Parafrankia discariae: one gene and its partner. Each later gene encodes a partner of the first gene's protein in a complex. Links are inferred from orthologs where the notes say so. Each region holds a gene or a part of one and is shown on either strand. Other genes may lie near its edges.

What was found.
Region 2: the proteins of pcrA (region 1) and uvrB are in contact, whole or in part, in a crystal structure (PDB 7EGT), measured with the Thermus thermophilus proteins. The link is inferred for Parafrankia discariae from one-to-one orthologs. Residues at the interface, in WP_096412145.1 of Thermus thermophilus: His654, Arg656, Phe657, Gln666, Asp668, Glu669, Lys680, Arg681, Leu682, Ser683, Lys685, Tyr686, Ala687; in WP_096411307.1 of Thermus thermophilus: Glu23, Leu25, Arg26, Asp27, Gly28, Glu29, Arg30, Phe31, Arg55, Glu326, Asp327, Phe328, Glu379, Ser382, Gln383, His398, Gly400, Arg401.

What each region holds. Positions count from the first base shown.
Region 1 is NZ_KB891252.1:36,249-46,269, forward strand. The notes cover bases 2,909-6,045. They hold pcrA (DNA helicase PcrA), read right to left. Parts: upstream 5,708-6,045; coding sequence 3,110-5,707; downstream 2,909-3,109. Other genes in these bases: B056_RS0127550 (FAD-dependent oxidoreductase), read left to right, coding at 2,909-3,113; B056_RS0127560 (pyridoxal-phosphate dependent enzyme), read right to left, coding at 5,887-6,045. Also shown: B056_RS38260 (M23 family metallopeptidase), read left to right, coding at 275-997; B056_RS38265 (TetR/AcrR family transcriptional regulator), read right to left, coding at 1,067-1,783; more of B056_RS0127550, read left to right, coding at 1,950-2,908; more of B056_RS0127560, read right to left, coding at 6,046-7,365; guaA (glutamine-hydrolyzing GMP synthase), read right to left, coding at 8,314-9,918. UniProt on the Escherichia coli protein: A helicase with DNA-dependent ATPase activity. Unwinds DNA duplexes with 3'-5' polarity. Translocates on single-stranded DNA with 3'-5' polarity. Initiates unwinding more efficiently from a nicked substrate than double-stranded DNA.
Region 2 is NZ_KB891219.1:252,972-261,249, reverse strand. Bases 5,283-8,197 are described here. They hold uvrB (excinuclease ABC subunit UvrB), read left to right. Parts: upstream 5,283-5,634; coding sequence 5,635-7,761; downstream 7,762-8,197. Other genes in these bases: B056_RS0118165 (class I SAM-dependent methyltransferase), read right to left, coding at 7,797-8,197; B056_RS0118175 (helix-turn-helix domain-containing protein), read left to right, coding at 5,283-5,530. In the rest of the region: B056_RS0118195 (glycosyltransferase family 2 protein), read right to left, coding at 1-593; B056_RS0118190 (TerC family protein), read right to left, coding at 893-1,948; B056_RS0118180 (peptidase M50), read right to left, coding at 2,161-3,447; more of B056_RS0118175, read left to right, coding at 3,800-5,282; more of B056_RS0118165, read right to left, coding at 8,198-8,278. UniProt on the Escherichia coli protein: The UvrABC repair system catalyzes the recognition and processing of DNA lesions. A damage recognition complex composed of 2 UvrA and 2 UvrB subunits scans DNA for abnormalities.

The DNA of each region.
Region 1 (10,021 bases):
TAGGCGTATCTGTCGGAATCGCACGGTGTAGCCTCCTCATCGGTTTAGAGGTCCCCCTCCCCGCCCGGTTCGTCCGGCGGATGCCTTGCGACCATGGGAGTGCGTGTTGATGCGACCGCAGTTCCCGAGAACCGAACACGGAGCACGCCGCCGCCGGAATGCAGGATCCTCCGACGAGCAGGAATCATCCGCGTTCGGTAGATCGGGTTTCGCCGCCGTCCAGCTACGGCGCACGGGTGTCGCCACCGCGGTGGCGTCCACCATCGGGCTTGTCATGATCAACAGTACCGGGGTGGCGCACTCGGAGACCACCACGTCGCCGGAGATCCGCCCGACCGGCACCGTGCTCGGCGCATCCACCGGCCCGGGCGGTTCCGCGGCCGGAACGGTCAACGTCATCTCCGCCGGCGGGACGGACGGTCTCACCGGCGTGGCTCCGGACGACGCGGCCGCCGAGGCGCAACGCCGGCTGAGCACCTACCTGCAGGTCACCGACCAGATCGGGGCCCGCGAGGCCGCGGCGACTCTGACCCAGTACGCCGCCGCGGTCGCCTCCGAGACCGAGCGCCTGGAGGCCGCCCGGTGGGTCCGCCCGATCGAGGCACGGATCACCCAGGGCTTCGGTGGCGCCAACCACCACATCGGCGTGGACTTCGGCGCCGCACACGGGACGCCGATCTACGCGGCGCACCGCGGCACCGTCATCTACGCCGGCTGGGAGTCGGGCTACGGGAACTTCGTGCAGATCATGCACGAGAACAACGTGGTCACCAGCTACGGCCATCTGTCACGCATCGACGTGCGGCTCGGGCAGGAGGTCGCCACCGGCGAGCAGATCGGCAAGGAGGGCAGCACCGGCCACTCCACCGGTCCGCACCTGCACTTCGAGGTCCGCCTCAACGGCCAGTACGGAACGAAGGTCGACCCGTTGGCCTGGCTCGCCGGTCACGGCGTCCACTACGGAGACCAGGCCACGACGCAGACCAGCCACGACTGAGCGCCGGCCACGGCTGAGGCCGGGCGCGACCGAGGCCGGGCGGCTGAGGACCGGCCCGAGACCAGGCGACTACCGGGGCTGGAGCGGTTCGCCGGGCTCTGACGGTTCGCCGGGCCCGGACGGGTCGCCGGACTCCGACGGGTCGCCCCGCACTCCGGCGAGCAGCAGTTCGGTGAGCGTGTCGATGACATCGTCGTCGGAGAAGCCGGCCTCGTTCGAGGGAAGCAGGGCGTAGGCCAGCGTCGACAGCAGCGCGCCCATCGCCGCGGCGACGAGGACCGGCTCACCGGGCAGCCGGTGACCGCGCTCGCGCAGGTACTCCAGGTGCTCGCACAGCACCGCCGTGTCCTGGACGAGCTGCTCCCACAGCGCGTCCGACCGTACCCCCCGGTTGATGGCCGACTCGTACAGCGCGACCACGACCGGCAGGTTGGCCCGCATCACGCGCCAGGCGACGGCCAGGTGTGCGCGCAGCTGCGCGCGGTCGGTGAGGTCGTGCTCGCGGGGATGCCCCGCGTCACCCGCCGCCCCGCCGACCGTCCCCCCGCCGACCACCGCCTCGCCCGCGATCGCCTCGCCGGCCTGGCCGTGCATGTCGGCCAGCAGGGCCTGCAGCAGGTTCTCCTTACTACTGAAGTGCTCGTAGAACGAGCCCGCCGAGCGGCCCGCGGCGGCGGTGATGTCCGTGATCTTGGTGTTGAGGTAGCCCCGTTCCACGAACAGCTGCCGGGCCGCCTCCTTCAGCGCGACCTCGGTCCGCGCCGCCCGCTCCTTGCGAACGCTCATGTTGCCCCCTCCTTGACTCCGCGCGTCGGGACAACAATACTGAACCCTCATTCGCTGAATTAAATTTCAGTGAATTTAAGTTCGGCGAGTTCGGGTTCGGCGAGTTCGGGTTCGGCGAGTTCGGGTTCGGCAGACAGTCGAACCCCCTTGATCCGAGGAGTGCGACATGGCTGACGCGACTGCCACAGCTCCGCTACGTGTGGTGGTGGTCGGCGGCGGTGTGGCGGGGGCGGCCAGCGCGATCGCGCTGGCGCGGGCCGGCGCGACGGTCACCGTCCACGAGGCGTACGCGGAGCCGGCCGGCCCCGTCGGCTCGTTCGTGAGCCTGGCCGCCAACGGGCTGCGCGCACTGGACGCGCTGGGCTGCCTGCCGCCGGTCCAGGCCGCGGGCCGCGCCGTCGAGCGGCAGCGAATGTGGTCCGGCGGTGGCCGCCTGCTCGGCGACGTGCCCCGCGGCCGCCGCTCGAGCGATCCCCTGCACAGCGTCACCCTGATGCGCGCCGACCTCGTCTCCGTGCTGCGCGCCGAGGCGACGCGGCTGGGCGCCCGGATCAGCACCGACGATCCACTCGACATCTCCGCGCTCGAACGGCTCCGCGCCGGCGCCGACCTGATCGTCGGCGCGGACGGGATCTGGTCCGCCACCCGGCGGCTGCTGCATCCCACCGCCGCGGATCCCGGGTACGCCGGGCTCTACTCGGTGTCGGGTGAGTCGCACACCCTCGACGTCGAACCCGACGCGTTCAACATGATCTTCGGGCGGCGAGGTGCCTTCCTCTACGTGCCGGCACCGGACGGCGGTGTCTGGTGGTCGGCTCAGGTCTCGTCACGCACCCCGCCCGACCCGCGCGCGGTGGGGGTCGCCGAGCTGACCGGGATCTTCGCCGCCGAGCGGCGGGCCGCCGCCGTCCTGCGCGCGACCACCCGGGTACACGGTGGCACGCTCCTGCACACCCTGCCGCTCGTACCTCGCCACCACGACGACCGGGTCGTCCTGATCGGCGACGCCGCTCATCCCGTGGGCGCCGGGCAGGGCGGGTCGATGGCGTTGGAGGACGCCGTTGTTCTCGGGCGTGAGCTCGGCCGGCGGACCACGACGAGCGACGCGCTGGCGACCTACGACCGGCTGCGCCGCGACCGGCTCGGGAAGATGACGCGGGCCGCCAGCGCGAACCGCGACGCCAAGACGGCGGGCCCGGTGGCCGCCCGGCTCCGTGATCTGATCATGCCGATCGTCTTCCCACGGATGTACGAACGGGCGACCGGCTGGCTCTACGACTACGACCTCGGCACCCTGCCGCACGCGGCGACCGCGCCGACCGCGGGCTAGAGCTTCTCGACCGGGGCGTAGCGCAGGAGGAGGTCCTTCGTGCCGGTCTCCGCGCCGAAGTCGACCTTGGCCTGGCGGGAGTCCCCGATCCCACTCGTCGCGACGACCACACCGAGACCGAACGTGTCATGGGTGACACGGTCGCCGGGGGTGAGCTCGACGATCGGACGCGCCGCCGGGCGGCCGGGCTTCGCCCCGAACGGGGAGTTCGGCAGCTTCCCGCCGGACCCACCGGAACCGTTGCCCGTACCCGTCGACCCGCCGCCGGAGAACCGCCCACCGCCCGCGGCCGGAGCCGGCTCGGGCAGCCGCCGCCACTCGACGAGCGAATCCGGCACCTCCCCCAGAAAGCGGGACGGCGGGTTGTAGGCCGGCTGCCCCCAGGCGCTGCGCACCTGGGACCTGGTGAGATAGAGCCTGGCCCGGGCCCGGGTGACACCCACGTAGGCGAGCCGACGCTCCTCCTCCAGCCCGGTCGGATCCCCGAGCGTGCGCAGGTGCGGGAAGACGCCGTCCTCGAGACCGGTCAGGAACACGACGGGGAACTCGAGGCCCTTCGCACTGTGCAGGGTCATCAGCGTGACCACGCCGTCCGAGCCGTCGTCGTCGGGGATCTGGTCGGCGTCGGCGACGAGCGCCACCTGCTCCAGGAACTCGGCGAGCGTGCCGTCCGGGCGCCGCTCGGTGAACTCCTGGACGACCCCGACGAGCTCACGCAGGTTCTCCACCCGGCCCTGTGCCTCGATGGTGTCCTCCGTGACCAGCTCCGAGAGGTAGCCCGTCCGCTCCAGCGCCGCCTCGATCACGGCCAGCGGGCCGGCGGGCAACTGCTCGCGCAGGCCGTCGAGAAGGGCCACGAAATCGCGGATCGAGCGGGCCGACCTGGTGGCCAGGCCGGGTATCTCGTCCACCCGGGTGAGCGCGTCGGAGAAGGCGATCCGCTCCCGCTCGGCGAAGGCCGAGACCATCGCCTCCGCGCGGTCGCCGATGCCACGGCGCGGGACGTTCAGGATGCGCCGCAGGTTCACCGTGTCCGTCGGGTTCACCAGCACCCGCAGGTAGGCAAGAAGATCACGGATCTCGCGACGCTCGTAGAACCGGACGCCGCCGACGACCCGGTACGGCAGGCCGACCCGGATGAAGATCTCCTCGAACACGCGGCTCTGCGCGTTCGTCCGGTAGAAGACCGCGACGTCCGCCGGCCGGGCCAGGTTCTCGTCGCCGAGGCGGTCGATCTCCTCCGCGACGAACGCGGCCTCGTCGTGCTCGTTGTCGGCGACGAAGCCGACGATCCGCTCGCCGTCACCGGCGTCCGACCACAGGCGCTTGGGCTTGCGCTGGGCGTTGCGGGCGATGACCGCGTTCGCCGCGGAGAGGATCGTCTGGGTGGAGCGGTAGTTCTGCTCCAGCAGGATGACCGCCGCGTTCGGGAAATCCTGCTCGAACTCGACGATGTTGCGGATGTTCGCGCCACGGAAGGCGTAGATCGACTGGTCCGCGTCACCGACGACGCACAGCTCCGCGGGCGGTACGGCACCCGACGGCGGCACCGCCGCCGCGGGCCACTCCGCCCCGTCGTGCTCCGTGAAATCGTCATGCTCCGCGGAACCACCGTGCTCCGCGGAACCACCGGGGGGCGGGGCGGCGGCGGGATCCGCCGCCGGGTCGGTGCCCGCGGGCACCGGGCGGCCCACGAGCTCACGGATGAGCACGTACTGGGCGTGGTTGGTGTCCTGGTACTCGTCCACCAGGACGTGGCGGAACCGGCGCCGGTAGTGCTCGGCGACGTCCGGGAACGCCTGGAGCAGGTTGACCGTGGTCATGATCAGGTCGTCGAAGTCCAGCGCGTTCGCCTGGGTCAGCCGCTGCTGGTAGGCCGCGTACACCTCGGCGACGGTGCGCTCGATGTGGTTCGTGGCCCTGTCCCGGGCCGTCTCCCAGTCGACCAGCTCGTTCTTCAGCGCGCTGATCGCCGCGGCGAGCCCACGGGCCGTGTGCCGCTTCGGATCGAGGTCGAGATCCCTGGTGACCAGCGTGATGAGGCGCTGGGCGTCCGCCGCGTCGTAGATCGAGAAGGAGGAGGCGAAGCCGAGCCGGCCCGCTTCCGAACGCAGGATGCGCACGCAGGCGGAGTGGAAGGTACTCACCCACATCGCCCGGGTGCGGCCCCCCACGATCGCCTCGACGCGCTCCTTCATCTCACCGGCGGCCTTGTTCGTGAAGGTGATCGCCAGGATCTCGCCGGGCCGCGCGCCGCGCGCCGCGAGCAGGTACGCGATCCGGTGCGTGAGCACGCGGGTCTTGCCGGACCCGGCACCGGCGACGACCAGCAGGGGAGAGCCGGCGTGCACCACGGCGGCGCGCTGCTGCGGGTTGAGCCCCTCGAGCAGTTCGTCCGGGTCGAGCCGGGGTGCCCGGGCGCGGGCGACGCCGCCGGACTCGAGCACCGCCGGGCCGAAGGCCTCGCGGGACGCCCGCCCGCCGCCGGGACGATCACCGTGCGGCTCGTGGCCGCCCACGGTGCCCGAGCCGGCCGGGGCACCGCCGTCGACCAGGGCCCCGGGGCCGAAGGTGTCGTCGAAAAGAGTGCTCATCAGACCCCGATCGTACGTTCGACGGGCGAACCGCCCGGCGCCGCGGCCGCCCCGGCCACCACGTCATGCTGCCGGGCGGGTCCGACACTTCCATGCCCCGGTCGGGCCCTCGCGGCCGGGTCGGACGACCGCCGGGGCGAGTCGGCCGAGCAGTCCCCGCGCCGCTCGCGCGACGGCTGTCAGGCGACCGTCCGACGGCCCGCGGCGACGCCGGTCGGGTCAGCGCCGGTCGGGTCAGCGCCGGCGGCGAGCGCGGCGACCCTGGTGTCGACGGCTGGGTCGAGGTTGCCACCGGAGATCACCACCGCGGTGGGCCCGACCGCGAGCAGGGGGGCCCGCAGCAACGCGGCGACCCCCGCCGCGCCCGCGGGCTCCACCCGCTGGCCCGACCGGCGCAGCAGCACCATCGCCTCCCAGAACGCGTCCTCGTCGACCGTGACGACGTCGTCCACGAGGTGGGTGGCGAGCTCGAGGGTGAGCCGTCCGGGGGCGGCCACGGCCATCCCGTCGGCGATCGTCCCGGCCGCGGTTCCCGGCTGGTCGACGGATCCCGCCGGGCCGCCGCTGCCCGGGGGCACCGTGACACGGTGCCCGGTACGGAAGGAGGTGGCGAAGGCCGGCGCGGCGGCGGACTGGACGCCGATGACGCGGACGTCCGGGCGCAGGCCCTTGATCGCTACAGCAAGGCCACACAGAAGACCACCACCGCCGACCCCGACGATGACGGTGGCGAGGTTCGGGACCTGCTCGAGCAGTTCCAGCCCGATCGTCCCCTGCCCGGCGACGACGGCGGCGTCGTCGAAGGGATGCACCAGCAGCCGGCCGCCCGCGCTCGCGAACGCGGCCGCCGCCGCCAGTGCCGCGTCGACCCCGCCCGGGACGTACTCGACCCGGGCACCCCAGCGCCGGGTGCCGGCGACCTTCGACGGGTTGGCGCTCTCCGGCACGAAGATCGTCGCCTCGACGCCGAACCGGGCCGCGGCGAAGGCGACGCCCTGCGCGTGGTTGCCCGCGCTCGCCGCCACGACTCCCCGCTCGCGGGCGCGCGGGCCCGCGGCCGCGATCCGGTGATAGGCGCCGCGCAGCTTGAACGACCCGGTGTGCTGCTCGTGCTCACACTTGAGCCAGACTGGCGAGCCGGTGCGTCGGGTCAGGTCGGCGTCGGCCACGACCCGGGTGCGCCGGGCGACCCCCCGCAGCCCGTCGGCGGCGGCCACCACGTCGGCGACGTCGACCGCCGGCGCCCCCGTCACCCGGGCCTCGGCCGGCAGCCCGACCCCAACCGGTGCCGCGGTCCCGGCCGGCAGCGCGGCGTCCGCCGGCAACGCGGTTCCGGCCGGCAGCGTGGCACCGGACGACACCGCGACACCGGACGGCAGCGTGGCACCGTTACCCGGGCGGCACCCCGCCTCCCGGCCGGACGCGGCCGCCCGGGGCCCGAGCGTGCGTCGACTGGACGCCCTGCGCGGGCCGCCCGGCCGCAACAGCCCCGGCCGCGCTCCGACCCGGGCGGCGACCGGGGTGACCCCGGTTACGGCCGGGGCCACCGGAGCTGCCGCGGCCGGGCGATCTCCCGCGTCGTCGGCGTCAGCCGGGTCGCCCACCCGGGACGGCGAGGCGCCGGTCGCCGAGGGCCCGCTCACGGATGGTGATGTCATCGAAGATCTCCTGGGTGGCTCGGCGGCCACCTCGCTGGGGCCGCGGCAAACAAAAAAGCCCCCCGCCGTAGGGCGGAAGGGCTGGGCGCGCGACCCGTTCGAGGACGGTCACGCGCCTACGTAATCACCATGAGGTGCTGCGGCACCCCTCCAGCGTGCTCCGCGGCCCGGGCGTAGTCAAACCAGCGCCCGCACCGACGAACCACCGCCACGGCGGGCGTACGGGCCGCCGGGCGCCGGGCTTCCTCGATCCGCGGCGCCGAGCGGATCACGGACGGGTCCGGAGCCGACAGCCGTCAACCACATACGAGAACACCCTAAATGCCCCGATTCGGGAGGCGTTCGTCGTCTTTTTGCTCCACAAACAAGACTTACGGCCCACAACCCGCCAACAAGAATGTCCGCGAAAGATCTCGACGGTACGGAAGTCGCCCGGGAAGTCTCCGACACCGGGCCGCCGGGAACGACCGCGAATGGCCACGGGGCGAGATGCGGGACCGCCAAGTACGACCAAGACGTCGGGCGACATGTCGCCCGGAACGGGCGGCGCATCTCGATGCCGCCGGACCGGTGCACGGGAAGGGCGGCGGCGCGCACGGACAACCGCCGGCGGGCGCAATACGGCCCGCCCGGCGGCGGAAGCGGCGGCTTTCCGCCGGGCGGCTGACGCGATTTCCCGGCGGCGAATCAACATCCGACACCATTTCACGGCAATTCCCGGACACGAACCACGCAACACCGCCCCGCCGGGCGGTGGGGCGGCGTACCGGCGGGCCCACCGACGGACGCCCTGGCCGGCGGCGGAACCACCCGGCGGAAGGCCGGACACCGCCGGCCATCCGGCCTACCCGGCCGCCAGCCGCCCGGCCCGCGGCGGACGGCCCGCGGCGCGGACGAACCGTCGTCCCACCGCCGGCGCGGACGAACCGTGGCCTCACCCGTGGGCCGCTACTCCCACTCGATCGTGCCCGGCGGCTTCGAGGTGATGTCGTAGACGACCCGGTTGACCTGTGGAACCTCGTTGACGACCCGGTTGCTGATGCGTTCCAGCAGGTCGTAGGGCAAGCGGGCCCAGTCGGCGGTCATCGCGTCCTCGCTGGTCACCGCGCGCAGCACCACCGGGAAGCCGTAGGTCCGCTCGTCGCCCTGGACCCCGACCGACCGCACGTCCGCGAGCAGCACGGCGAAGACCTGCCAGATCTCCCGGTCGAGCCCCGCGCGACGGATCTCGTCCCGGACGACCGCGTCGGCGGCCCGGACGATCTCGAGCCGTTCGGGGGTGACCTCACCGATGATGCGGACAGCCAGCCCCGGACCCGGGAACGGCTGGCGCCAGACGATGTCCTCGGGCAGCCCGAGCTCCTCACCGAGCCGGCGGACCTCGTCCTTGAACAGGGTGCGCAGCGGTTCGACCAGGTCGAACTGCAGGTCGTCCGGCAGGCCGCCGACATTGTGGTGAGACTTGATCTTGGCGGCGGTGGGTGAGCCCGACTCGATGACGTCCGGGTAGAGAGTGCCCTGGACGAGGAAACCGATGTGCGTTCCCTCCGCCTCCGCCCGGGCGTCGAGCTCACGCGCGGACTCCTCGAAGACGCGAATGAACTCCCGCCCGATGATCTTCCGCTTCCGCTCCGGATCCGTCACGCCGGCCAGCGCCGAGGCGAAGCGGTCCGCCGCCTTCACATGGACGAGGTCGACGCCGGTGGAGGCGACGAAGTCGCGCTCGACCTGCTCCGCCTCACCCGCCCGCAACAGCCCGTGGTCGACGAACACGCAGGTCAGCGTGTCGCCAACGGCGCGCTGCACCAGCGCGGCGGCCACCGCGGAATCGACGCCGCCGGACAGGCCGCAGATGAGGCGGCCGCCGCCGACCTGGGCCCGCACCGCGGTGACGGCCTCCTCGACAATGTTGATCATCGTCCAGGACGGCCGGCAGCCCGCGCCGACCAGCAGGAAGTGCCGCAGGACGTCCATCCCGCGCTCGCTGTGCACGACCTCGGGGTGGAACTGCACGCCGTAGAGCCGGCGGGTGGGGTCCTCGAACGCCGCGACCGGGGTGGACGGCGTCGACGCGGTCACCCGGAACCCCGGGGGCGCGGCGGTCACCGAGTCGCCGTGCGACATCCAGACCTGCTGGCTGGTGGGGAGGCCGTCGAAGAGCACTCCGGGGTCGGCCACCCGCAGCCGGGTGGCCCCGTACTCGGCGGTGCCGGTGCGGGCGACCGTGCCGTCCAGCGCCTGCGCCATCACCTGGTGGCCGTAGCAGATACCCAGGACGGGCACCCCGGCCGCGAACAGCGCGGGGTCGACCCGGGGGGCACCCGAGGAGTAGACGGACTTCGGTCCGCCGGAGAGGATGAGCGCGGCCGGCCGCCGGGCCAGGATCTCGGCTACCGGCATATCCCACGGGACGATCTCCGAGTACACATGGCACTCGCGAACGCGCCGAGCGATCAACTGGGCGTACTGGGCGCCGAAGTCGATCACGAGAACCGGATCGTAACCGGGATGTGCGCCGGTGGAGCCATAGCTGGCGCGAGGTGACTCGTTCACCCATCAAGCCTACGGAGGGCGGTGGACCCCCGTGCGGCAGGCGGCGGGGCCGTGCACTCGCCCCCCATTGGGGCCGCCTTCGACTGTGGCGGCGAACCACTGA
Region 2 (8,278 bases), on another replicon or contig:
AACAGGTCGGTTTCCTCGTAGTACATCCAGTAGGACGGGTCGAAACCGCCCAGTCGCAGGAAAGTCTGGGTACGAATCGCGAAGAAAGCCCCGACGGGATAGCAGAGCTCGGGCCAGCGTTCGACCGCGGCGGCCTCACCGCGCACCGCCGTGTACGCATTCGTCCGGATGTTGGGAAGCACCGCCGTGCTCCGGCCGGAGCCGCCGTTGTCGCCCCACACCGGGAAACCCACCACGTCCGCGTCGGCGGGCATCGACCCGAGGACGTCGGGAAGCAGGTCCCGGGTGCCGCCGGGCATGGTCACATCGCTGTTCACGACGAGCAGCCACTCGGGTGGGGACCCGGACCCCGGCTCCCGGGCCGGCCCGGGCCGCAGCGCACGGAGCACGGCGATGTTCACCGCCGTTCCGTAGCCGACGTTCCCGTGCCCCTCGTACAGCTCGACGTCCGCGGGCAGGTCGTCGTGCACCGTGCCGGGTCGGTTCTCGACCAGGGCGACCCGGCAGCCGGAAACCTCGGCCAGGGTCGCCAGAAGACAGTGGAGCTGCGGTGATCCACCATAGGAGACAACAACGGCCAAAAGGTTATGCATAGTCCGCCTTGGACGAGAAACAGAGGGATTTGGGACACCCGGACGATCCCGGCTGCCACAAAACACTAACGTGAGCGCCACGGTGTCACCCACAGGACAATCGGCGCGTCGCCGAGTATTAATTCGTATTAATAATGAGCAGCTCTCGCCGGCCCGGCGGACCCGCCGTCCGGAAGCCGCCCGCGGCCCCACCAGGCCAGGCCGGGCCGGCCCGGACCCGCCCACGGCGACGCGGGGCGAAGCCCGCCGGCCGGCCCGGACCGGGCCCGCCTGAACCGGGCCCGCCCCGCCGCCGGCGACTAACGTCCGGGGTCCGCCACGTTGGCCGCCGGCGCGTCGACCCGGGTGTCGACCCGGGTGTCCGCGCCGGTCACCGGACGATCGCCGGCGCCGATCCCGCCGGCCCCGCCGTGGCCGTGGTCGTCCTGGCCGTCGTCCGCGTCCGCGGCCGGCGGCTCCGTCGCCAGCGACCAGACGATCGACCCGGCCAGCACCACCGCGATCACCACGAGGGACAGCCAGATCGGCATGTGCCAGACATCGGTGAGCAGCATCTTCACGCCGATGAAGGCGAGGATCACGGCCAGCCCGGTCGCCAGGTGGTGGAACTTCTCCATCAGCCCGGAGAGGAGGAAGAACAGCGATCGCAGCCCGAGGATCGCCAGCGCGTTCGCGGTGTAGACGAGGAAGGTCTCGTTCGTCACGCCGAGCGCCGCCGGCACCGAGTCGAAGGCGAACAGGACGTCCGCGGTCTCGACCGCGACCAGCACGGCGAGCAGCGGGGTGGCGATCAGCTTGCCGGCCCGCCGCAGGATGAAGTGCTGCCCCTGGTAGTCATCCGTCACCGGGACCACCCGGCGCAGCAGCCGGACGGCCCGGCTCTGCCCCGGATCCAGGTCGACGCCGTCGTCGCGGACCATCTTGAACGCCGTGTACAGCAGGAAGGCACCGAAGATGTAGATCACGAAACTGAAGTTCTCGAGCAGCGCGATGCCGGCCGCGATGAACAGGAAGCGCAGCACCAGGGCGCCCAGCACGCCGTAGAACAGGACGCGGTGCTGGTACTCCCGCGGGACCTTGAAGTACGAGAAGATCAGCGCGAAGACGAACAGGTTGTCGACCGAGAGGCTCTTCTCGAGCAGGTAGGCCGCCGTGTACTCACCGGCCGCGCCGGGGCCCTGCCACGCCCAGATGACGAAGGCGAAGGCCACCCCCAGCGACACCCAGCCGACGCTCCACCACGCGGCCTCCTTGAAGCCGATGACGTGCGCCCTGCGGTGCGCGAGCAGGTCGATGGCGAGCAACAGGAGCAGGCCACCGATGAAGGCGGCCCAGGCCCAGGCGGGTACATCCACGGAATCTCCTTCGGGTGGGTACAGGGTGTCGCGGCCGGTGGCCGCGGTCACCGGCCGGGGCGCGACGGCCCCGGCCGGGAGTGCTGTGCTCTGGTCCGCCGGGCGCCGTTGCCAGCAGCGTGACCAGAGCCGGTTCAGAAGACGGGCGGTCAGGCCCGGGCGGGACGACCGGGACGAGCGGTTGGCCGGTGTGATCAGTACGGGCGGCGCGACTACCGGCGGCGGCGGCCGAAGCCGGCCGGGGTGACCACCCGGCCGGGCAGCGGGGTGGTCTCCAGCGCCCGAGCCAGTTCTCCCGGGCCCACGGTGCCCACCATCACGGGCCAGCCGTCCGGGCCGTCGGCGACGACGACGATCACACCGGCGGCGGGCCGGCGGGCCAGCCGCGACGCGACCGCGGCGAGCGGCTCCTCCGGCCGGGCGGTGGCGACCCGGTCCAGCGGGATGGTCACCCGGGACACCCGGGCCAGGCCGCGGTCGTCCGCGGGTACCGCGGCGAGATCACGGAGCAGGGCGACGCCGACCAGCGGACCGGCGAAGTCCCGGACCCCGAACACCGAGCCGCGGGACGGCAGCACGGTCTCGTCCAGCGCGGCGGCGACTGTCTTCCAGGACGACAGCGGCTCCGGGGCGGGCGTCATCACGTCACGGACGAAGACCCCCCGCAACGCGGCAGAGGCGCGTTCCTGCGTCTGCGCGAGCCGGGACGTCCCGAGGGCGAGCCAGCCGAGGAGGATCGCCCACAGGCCGACCAGCCCGACCAGGAACACGGCCGCCACACCGAAGACGATCAGGGTCCACCCGGTGATGACCCCGGCGCGGGCCACGGCCGCGCCCGCGGCCGCCTCGTCACCGGTACGGCGCAGCACCCGGGCGGCGAGGATCCGCCCGCCGGCGCTGCGCGGCGCGGGCAGCAGGTCGACGACGGTGACGAGCAGGGCGAACGTGCCGACCCAGAGCGCCAGTTCGCCGACCAGGGCGAGCGTTCCGCCGGGGGCGAGCGCGCCGACGGCGACCAGCACCGTCCCGGCCAGGGCCGTCACCATGAGGCCCGCGCGGGCGATCGCGGCGTCGGCGACCGCGTCACCGGTCACCGGGGTGAGGGCGTCACCGGTCACCGGGGTGCCGGGGTCACCGGCACCGCTCGCCGGGCCGGCACCGCTCGACAGGCCGGCGCCGCCCCGGTCGACCGAGCGGCCACGTGCGGGGGTGAGGCCCAGCCGGCTCCCGAAGGCGCCGAGGGTGATCCCGGTGACCGTGATCCCGGCCCGGCGCGCGGCGGCGGCACGGGCCAGGTCGGCCCCGAGCAGGATCGCGACGAGCAGACCCGCGCCGAGCACGCCCCCGCTGAAGTAGGCGAAGGCCGGGCGGTTCGGCACGGTGGCGGGGAGAGTGAGGGCGCCGAGCACGACCGTCACGACCGCCACGGACACGAACAGGCCCGGGCGGACCGCGATCGGCGGCAGCGCCGTGGGGCGGGAGCCGTCCTTCGTGGACATGTCTCGGGTAGATCCTTTGCCTTTCACCGTCAGTCACTTCCGTCGGGGGCTTCGGTTCGCCGTGCTGGCACCTGGGCGGGACGATGATCGCGGTGCCGGGTGGGCCGACGGGCGATGCCGGGATCACCCCCGGGAGGGGCCGGATCCGCTCCGCGCCGGCCTGCCGTCGGCGCCCCGGAGGGCCCCGTACCAGGCTCAATGCCAGCCTGCCCTTCGGCGTCCCGGCAGACACCGTCCGGAGTCCGCGACTTTGTCTACGATTTCCTTGCCGATACTCGGCAGCCGAGCGGGGGGAGAGCATGAGGTGACGAAAAGGGATCAAAAGCCCAGGCCGGTTTTCCCGGACGACGACATGCCAGCCGGGCTGCCCGGCACCAGCCTCACCCGGCTGCCCCGGGCCGCGGTGCTCGCGGCGGCCGACGCCCGCCTGCACGCCGGCCTGCTGGGCAACTATCTGGAGGTGCTCGCCTCGGCGGCTGACAGCGGCCGGCGGCTGTCCCGCGCCGAGCTCGACGTCTTCCGGGCGCTCGGCCAGGCCGCCGCCGAGTCCGGCGCCTCCCTGCCGGCGCTCGTCGACCTCTACCTCTCCGCCACCTGGCGGATCTGGCCGTCGCTGCCCGCCGTCCGCCAGGCCGACCGGGCCGCGCGCGACCTGGGACGGACACCGCCGGCGATCCTGGACGGGGGGGCGCTGCCGGCCGCCCCGGACGGCCGGCCGCCGGCCGCCGCCCACGCCGCCCATGCCGAGCACGCCGAGCACGCGCGGCAGTCCCAGCAGTCCCAGCGTGCCGAGGGCGCCGGTGATCCCACGGATCTCAGCGGGCTGACCGTCGGGGCGGTCTCGCGCACCCGCGCGGCGGCGTCGGCCGTCCTACGGGCCAGCGACGACGCGGTCGCGGCGGTGTGCGAGGGCTACGAGCGGGCCCGCGCGGCCCGGGCGCGCTCGGAGGAGGCGATGCGCCGCGAGCTGGTGGACGACCTGCTCACCGGTACCTCCGAGCTCGGGCCGCTGCTCGAGCGGGCCGCCGCGTTCGGGCTGCGGCTGGAGGCGCCGCACGTCGTGCTGGTCGCGGCGGGCGGGCGGCGCTTCCTGGACGGGCGGGCGGTCGTCCGCGGCATCGAGGAGGCGCTGCGCGCCCAGTGCCCCACGGAGCCCCTGGTCGCGACCAAGGACGGGCTGCTCGTCTGCGTCGTCCCGCAGGAGACCGACCTGACCCGGCCCGTCCCCCCCGCGGAGACGATCACGCCGGGCGACAACACCGCACCGGACGGCCGCCCCGCCGACCGACCGCTGGACGGGTCGCCGGACGGTTCGGTGGGCGGGTCGACCAGGGCCGGGGTGACCAGCGTGAGCGATCCCGCGGCGGGCCGTCACCACCCCGGGCACCATCCCGTCCATCACCCCGTGCACGCCCGGCCGGACGGCGGCTCCGGGCACCCGCGGGTCGACCGGCCGGCGCTCGACCGGGAGACCGCCCGCCCGCGCGTCACGGCGCCGCGGGGCCGGCGCCGGATGGACCCGCCCGGCCCCGGCGACGCCGGGTTCGCGCCGCTGCCGGCGTTCTCCCCCGTCGGTGCCGCGCCGTCCACCGCCATCAAAGCGGTCACCGGGCGGCTGGCGGTGGAGCCGGAGCTCGTGTGGCGGCTGGGGGTCAGCCGGCCCCGCAGCGGGGTCGCCGGCGTGCGCATCGGCTACGAGGAGGCCCGCAACGCCGTCGAGCTGGCCGGGCGGCTGCGGCTGGACGGCCAGGTCGTCCACGCCGACGACCTGCTCATCTACAAGGTGCTGCTCCGCGACCGGGAGCCGCTGGAAGAGCTCGTCGACGCGGTGCTCAGCCCGCTGCGGGCGGCGCGGGGCGGTGCCGGGCCGCTGATCGAGACGCTCGACGCCTACTTCGCGACCGGCGGCGTGGCGCTCGCCGCGGCCCGCCGGCTGCACCTGTCGGTGCGCGCGCTCACCTACCGGCTCGACCGCATCCACGCGCTGACCCGGCACGACCCGACCTCACCGACGGACCGCTACGTCCTGCAGACCGCCGTGCTCGGCGCCCGGCTGCTCGGCTGGGAGGGCGCCGCGCGCTGAGCGACCACGCCGCGTGGGGTCGCGGGGGCCGCCGGGTGCCACCGCCGGGGCGGTCGGGTACCGCCGCCGGGAAACTGTCGGAGGCGTGTGGTGTTCTGGGACTCGTGAGCACAGCGTTCGAACGCCCCACCACGGACCTCCATCGCTCGGCCGCGCCGTTCGAGGTCGTCTCGGATTTCGCCCCCTCAGGCGACCAGCCGGCGGCGATCGACGAGCTGGCCCGCCGCGTGCGGGCCGGTGAGAAGGACGTCGTGCTCCTGGGCGCGACGGGCACCGGCAAGTCGGCCACCACCGCCTGGCTGGTGGAACGTCTGCAGCGCCCGACGCTGGTGATGGCCCCCAACAAGACGCTGGCCGCCCAGCTCGCGAACGAGTTCCGCGAGCTGCTGCCGAACAACGCCGTCGAGTACTTCGTCTCGTACTACGACTACTACCAGCCCGAGGCCTACATCGCGCAGACCGACACCTACATCGAGAAGGACTCCTCGATCAACGAGGAGGTCGAGCGGCTGCGCCACTCGGCGACGATGAACCTCCTCACCCGGCGCGACGTGATCGTCGTCGCCAGCGTGAGCTGCATCTACGGCCTGGGTACCCCCCAGGAGTACATCGACCGGATGGTCCGGCTGCGCGTCGGCGACGAGATCGAGCGCGACCGTCTGCTGCGCCGTTTCGTCGACGTCCAGTACGCCCGCAACGACCTCGCCTTCACCCGCGGGACGTTCCGGGTCCGCGGCGACACCGTCGAGGTGTTCCCGGTCTACGAGGAGCTCGCCGTCCGGATCGAGATGTTCGGCGACGAGATCGAGCGACTGACCTACCTGCACCCGCTCACCGGGGAGATCGTCCGGGAGTCGCAGGAGGTCTTCGTCTTCCCCGCCACCCACTACGTCGCCGGTCCGGAGCGGATGGAGCGGGCGATCGCCGGCATCGAGACGGAGCTCACCGACCGGCTGGCCGAGCTGGAGGGCCAGGGCAAGCTGCTGGAGGCGCAGCGGCTGCGGATGCGCACCACCTACGACATCGAGATGATGCGCCAGGTCGGCTTCTGCTCGGGCATCGAGAACTACTCCCGGCACATCGACGGCCGGGCCGCCGGCACCGCCCCGCACACCCTGCTCGACTACTTCCCGGACGACTTCCTGCTGGTCATCGACGAGTCGCACGTCACCGTCCCGCAGATCGGCGGAATGTACGAGGGCGACATGTCCCGCAAGCGGAACCTGGTCGACCACGGCTTCCGGCTGCCGAGCGCCATCGACAACCGGCCGTTGCGCTGGGAGGAGTTCCTGGAGCGCATCGGCCAAACGGTCTACCTCTCGGCGACCCCGGGGCCCTACGAGCTGGGGCGCGGCGACGGCGTCGTCGAACAGATCATCCGGCCGACCGGCCTGCTCGACCCGGAGATCGTGCTGAAGCCGACCAAGGGCCAGATCGACGATCTGGTGCACGAGATCCGGATCCGCGCGGAACGCGACGAGCGGATCCTGGTCACCACGCTGACCAAGAAGATGTCCGAGGATCTCACCGACTACCTGCTCGAGCTCGGCATCCGGGTGCGCTACCTGCACAGCGAGGTCGACACGCTGCGCCGGGTCGAGCTGCTGACCGAGCTGCGCCGCGGCGAGTTCGACGTGCTCGTCGGCATCAACCTGCTCCGCGAGGGCCTCGACCTGCCCGAGGTGTCGCTGGTGGCCATCCTCGACGCGGACAAGGAGGGCTTCCTGCGCTCGGACAAGTCCCTGATCCAGACCATCGGACGGGCCGCCCGCAACGTCTCCGGCCAGGTCCACATGTACGCGGACAAGATCACCCCGTCGATGAGCAAGGCCATCGAGGAGACGAACCGGCGCCGGGAGAAGCAGGTCGCCTACAACACCGAGCGCGGTCTCGACCCGCAGCCGCTACGCAAGAAGGTCGTCGACATCCTCGAGGACATGGTCCGCGAGTCGGCGGGCGAGGAGATGATCGGCGGCGGCGGCCGGGCGCAGTCCCGCGGCAAGGCCCCGGTGCCCGGGATGAAGTCGAAGGCGGGAGACGCGGTCGGCCGGTACGCGGCGGAGCTCGCCGGCATGCCGCGCCACGAGCTCGCCCAGCTCATCCGCCAGCTCGACGACCAGATGCACGAGGCCGCCAAGGAGCTGCAGTTCGAGCTGGCGGCCCGGCTGCGCGACGAGGTCAACGAACTGAAGAAGGAGCTGCGCGGAATGGACGCCGCGAACGTCCGGTAGCCGCGCGAACGCCCGGTGCCGGAACCGGGCCGGGGTCAGGCCGCGCGGCGGGCGTGGATCTCGAGGCGGACGTAGTCGACGGCGGGCCGGGGCAGCCGCTCGGCGACCGCCCGGACGAAGGCCGCGCGCTCGTCGACGCCCAGCCTGGCCAGGTGCGCGCCGAGCACGACCTCCAGGTAGTCGTGCAACGCGGCCGGATCATCGAACCGGGCGGGCTCGGCGCGCAGCCGGGCGTCGATGTCGACGAAGCCGGCCGCGGCGAGACGCCGCTCCGTCTCGGCCGGCGTCGCGAAGTTCCACACCTGCGGAGCCTCCCCGAGCACCGCCGCCAGGGCCGCCTGGACGGAGGCGATGTTGCCGTGGCCGCCGCAGTCGACCGCGAGCCGGCCCCCCGGCCGCAGGACCGCCGCGAGGTTGTCGAACACCCGCCGGTGATCGGCTATCCAGTGCAGGGCGGCCACGCTCAGCACGGCGTCGACCGGCCCGGCGACCGGCAGCGGGTCGCCCAGGTCCGACT